Regions from separate parts of the Cohnella sp. GCM10012308 genome, predicted to be linked through region 2. Evidence: riboswitches for the same ligand, from Rfam matches in the RefSeq annotation. Region 2 holds a riboswitch; the other holds the start of a gene.
What was found. A riboswitch is a leader RNA that binds a small molecule or an ion and turns the genes downstream of it on or off. The one in region 2 is predicted to bind cyclic di-AMP.
Positions count from the first base shown of each region.

Region 1: another riboswitch for cyclic di-AMP. It lies ahead of ACFOTD_RS05275 (hypothetical protein); the one in region 2 lies ahead of ACFOTD_RS20470 (resuscitation-promoting factor).

Region 1 is NZ_JBHRYU010000002.1:481,995-484,192, reverse strand. It holds gene ACFOTD_RS05280 (ATP-binding protein) at 1-624, opposite strand, end outside; cyclic di-AMP (ydaO/yuaA leader) riboswitch at 997-1,160, shown strand; gene ACFOTD_RS05275 (hypothetical protein) at 1,163-1,681, shown strand; gene kdpF (K(+)-transporting ATPase subunit F) at 1,773-1,889, shown strand; gene kdpA (potassium-transporting ATPase subunit KdpA) at 1,933-2,198, shown strand, end outside.
Region 2 is NZ_JBHRYU010000020.1:13,119-15,316, forward strand. It holds gene ACFOTD_RS20465 (TatD family hydrolase) at 1-265, shown strand, start outside; cyclic di-AMP (ydaO/yuaA leader) riboswitch at 420-632, shown strand; gene ACFOTD_RS20470 (resuscitation-promoting factor) at 944-2,095, shown strand.

The sequences.
Region 1 (2,198 bases), on a different contig from region 2:
CGTACTCGAGCCATAGCCGACCGCTTCGCCGTGATCGAAGGCCAGTTTGGCGGTCGCTTTTTCCGCTTCGCCTCGTCCCCAATCGCTATCCGCGGCGGAGCGGTGGCTCAGCGCCAGATTGCCCTTGGCGTCCGGCATATAAATGGCGATCTCGCTGCCCATCGATCGCGCCGCTTGAAGCGAGACGTTATCGAGCAGCACATTCACGTCAGTGATCGCGTTCATCTGCCTGCTCAGCGTGTATAGCGCCGTCGTCTGCGCCTCTCTTTGCTTGGAATAGAGCAACTGCTGCTTGAGCCTGGAGGCCAGGCTGGCGGTGAGGGCGGCGACGGCCACATAAACGACGAACGAAACCACGTAACGCAAGTCCGCGACCGAGAAGCTGAGCGTCGGCGGAACAAAAAAGAAATCCAGCGCGACGATCGCGAGTACGGCCGCGTAGACCGCGGGGCGAAGGCCCCACCAGACCGCGCTGACGAGGATCGGGAATAAATAGATCAGCGCAATATTCACCAGATCGAACGCAAGGCCGAGCAGATGCATGACGACCGTCATGAGCGCGACCAGGAGGGTGATGCTTGCATAAGGCCGCCAAGATGCCCATAAAGCTTGCAGGTTCCGCAACAACTTCCACTTCCCGCCCGCTCGTATTTTCGGTCTCGATTTCCTTAAGATTACTGTAAAAAGCGGAGAAAATAAACCGTAAAAGGGTGTAAAAATACTATAAAAATCACTCATAATCTTAATAATATTAAGTATTCGAGAGTAAACGGAAGTATGGAACTTAATTTATTTCCAAAATGAACGGATTTTATTGAATATCGGCCTATACCCTAGTTGGGTTCCTTTACAGCGTTGCAAGCCGGGCTTAAGATACGTGCAGAACGATGCCTTGCAAGCAAATTGGCGCCGGCCAGACAGTTCGATGAAGGAAGGGATTAAGAGACTGTTTGAACAAAAGTCATGACAAATCGCTTGAACGAAAGGCATGAACAAAATCGTTAAACGCTGAATCCTGGAACGAGCAGGAACGGGGGAACCAATCGGAGCCATCATCGGCTCCACGGGGTGAATCGCCTGGCACATGACGGTGCCCGGCGTAGGGCGGCTCTCGCGCCCGAATCCGACAGCTAACCTCGCAAGCGTATCGGAGAGGCAACACTTGTCGCGCGCGATCCAAGACGACGGTCTTGATCAGGAAGCCGCGGGAAAGGTTCCTCCTTTGCCGGGCTTCTTTTTTGTTGCCTTCTTCCTACATTCGGAGGGGGAGCTTATGGAACAACGTCGTATCTTGGTGGCTGCGTCGCATGCGGCGGGGAGAGACTTCATTCGCCAGGCGCTGTACAAAAAGCTGCCTGTGGCCGCGCTCGCGAACAACGTCAGAGAAGAAAAAGCGTTGAGGAAGATCGGAGTAAGCGAAGTTGTGCATGTAAATACTTCCTCTATAAAAGATAACGCCGCCGCGCCCGCATTTCCGATCGGCCGGGTGTTCATTTTTGAAGCCAGTCTGCCGCTGACCTGCCGGTATTTGCAATGGGCGGCCGGGTGCTCGTGTCTTGCGATTACTGTCGTTACGCATGCCAGGCATCCGGAAGTCATTTACAAAAAGCTGGGCGCGACCTACGTGGTGCGCACGCAAACCGGGGAAGTCGGATTTTTGCTCAGCCGTCTGCTTGAGTGATTTTCAAAAAGGAGTGTATGACCTTGCTCGATATTTGGATGACTTTGACGTTACTCGCCGCCTTTGCGCTTGTTGCCGGATTCGTAATCTGGTGCGACAAATCGATCGACGATGCGGGAGGCGAGCGCGCATGACGATCGTGCTGATTTTCACCGGCCTGCTGCTGATCTACCTGGTGTACGCCTTGCTGCACCCGGAGAAATTTTAACGATACGCTTATTTGAGTCGCTTTAGCCCAAGGAGGAAAGGCCATGGATCTCTTGCAAATCGTCATCGTTATCGGCATTCTCGTGCTGATCGCCAAGCCGCTCGGAAATTACGTTTTCCACGTCTTCTCCAATGCCCCCAATCGGACCGACAGACTGTTCGGCTGGGCAGAGAAGCCGATCTTTGCGATCGTCGGACTTAAAGTCCGCCCGGGGATGAGCTGGAAGCGGTACGCGATCAGCTTCGTTGCGACCAACTTCGTGCTCGTGGCGGTCAGCTACATCCTGCTGCGGATACAGAGCGGACTGCC
Region 2 (2,198 bases):
GGTCACCTTCAAAAACGCGCGCGTTCCCAAAGAGGTATTGGCCCGTGTCCCCCTGGACCGATTGTTGATCGAGACCGATGCTCCGTACCTTACCCCCCACCCCTATCGCGGCAAGCGAAACGAGTCTTCTTACGTGCAGTTTGTAGCTGATTCCGCCGCGGAAATCACAGGCCTTTCTAGGAAAAAAATAGAAGAAATTACGGATCGAAATGCACGTGTCTGTTTTCGACTCGAAGAAAAAGCGCCAACAAACGTAGAAAAATAAATATTTTCTAAGAAAAAACTAGCTTTTGCTCTCGAAATCCTAAAAATATGGCTTAAATTTGCCTTAAAACGCTGAAATTCGCTCTTTGCACGTTCTTTACACCTTTGGGGCGTGCGGGTTATTATCTAATCCAGAAGTCCGAATATGACATTCCTTTTCCAGTGCGCTTAATCTCCCAGCGGGGAGAGCGGGGGACCCGACGCGGACGATATCGGCGCTTGCCGATGTCCCAGCGGTCCGAGCAATCTTGGGGTGAGTAGCGAACGACGGGCGCCGTCCGGCTGACGGCAGACCGCTTGATCGCTTAGGGCAGACTCTCGACGCCCGAACCCGACAGCTAACCTCGCAAGCGTAGTAGAGAGAGGTAACCTCGTGCCGCCCCATCGTCCCTCGTCCAGTTGAGCGGAAGCCACGACCAGGCCCTCTGTCGCAGGCTTTTTTTGTGCCCGAATTTACACGTTCGGCGCCGATGGCCGCAAAGACCGCTCCACGGAAGCACCCACGGGATGAATGGCAGGCGCATGACATGCCTCCACAGCTGGGCAAGGCGGCGCAATTCGCTAGTGTGCAAGCCGCTCCACACTAAGCTTCCAGCGCCGTTATCACAAATGGATAGTCGCGTCAGACGAATATCATGTAAAACAGTCGACGGCGAGGCTATGAAGGAGGAACGAGAAAATGGGTGCAATCCCCCTTCAAGGGACCCATGATCCACGACCGACCGGCAAGCTTACCGCAGCGCGATGGTTGCATGAGCATCTGCGTTTGATTCTCTTGAGCGCAATCTTGTCCTTTGCTCTTACCATCTGTCTCATCATGCTGCTGCACGGCGCGTCCGCCAAGAGCGTGACCGTCGTGGACGGCGGGAAATCTACCGTCATCCAAACCCGCACTTCCGATGTCTCCGCCTTGCTTAAGGAGATTGGCATCACGGTCGGTCCAAACGATCGGTTGTCGGCAGCGCTCACGTCCTCGGTAGAGGAAGGCACGCGAGTCGTCATCGATCGGGCTATGAGCGTTCAGCTCGTCGCAGACGGGAAGAAAGAGACCAAATATACAACAGTCAAGACGGTGGGCGATCTGCTGCAGAACGAAGGCATCACGCTCTCCGCCGAAGACAAAGTCACGCCGGCGCTCACGTCGAAGATCGACGAGGGCCTGCAGGTGAAGGTCGTCCGCGTCACTCGCGAGGTCGTCACGACCGAGCATCCGATGGCGTACAAAGTCGTCAAGACAGCGGATCAGAACTTGCTGGTCGGCAAGACGAAGGTCGTGCAGACGGGCAAGCAAGGCTTGCTGGTGAAAAAGTTCGAGCGCGTCTACGAAGACGGCAAGCTCGTCAACGAACAGCTCATCTACAAATCGCTTGACCAGCCGATCGTGCAGCAAGTCGTAGCCGTCGGCGCGAAGAAAAAAGCGGCCGTCGTGTCGCTTGCCTACAACAAAGCCGCGGACGACGTTAAGACGCTCCAGCTGAACGGCAAATCCGTGAAGGTAAAGAGCGTTTTGTCCGGCGTCACCTTAACCGCGTATTCCGCGGGCCCGGCTTCGACGGGCAAGGACGTAGGCGACGTGGGCTACGGCATCACCGCTTCCGGCACTACGGTATCCGAGGGTCGTACGATCGCGGTCGATCCGGATGTCGTGCCTTTGGGCTGGTGGGTCTACATCGAGGGCATCGGCTTCCGCCGCGCGGAAGATACGGGCAGCGCGATCAAAGGCAAGAAGATCGACGTGTATTACGACAGCGAGCGGTATGCGAATAAGTTCGGCAAGAAACGCGGCAACACCGTGTACGTGATCGGACCGGTTAAGCCATCGGCCGCCTGAGCCGCCTGATAGGTTCTTAATTTTCATTACCCGCTATTATCGAATTTGTGTCTGTTTTATGTCGGAGCGGTCAATTTTTTTTGGCGGCGGCCTGGTCGGGTCG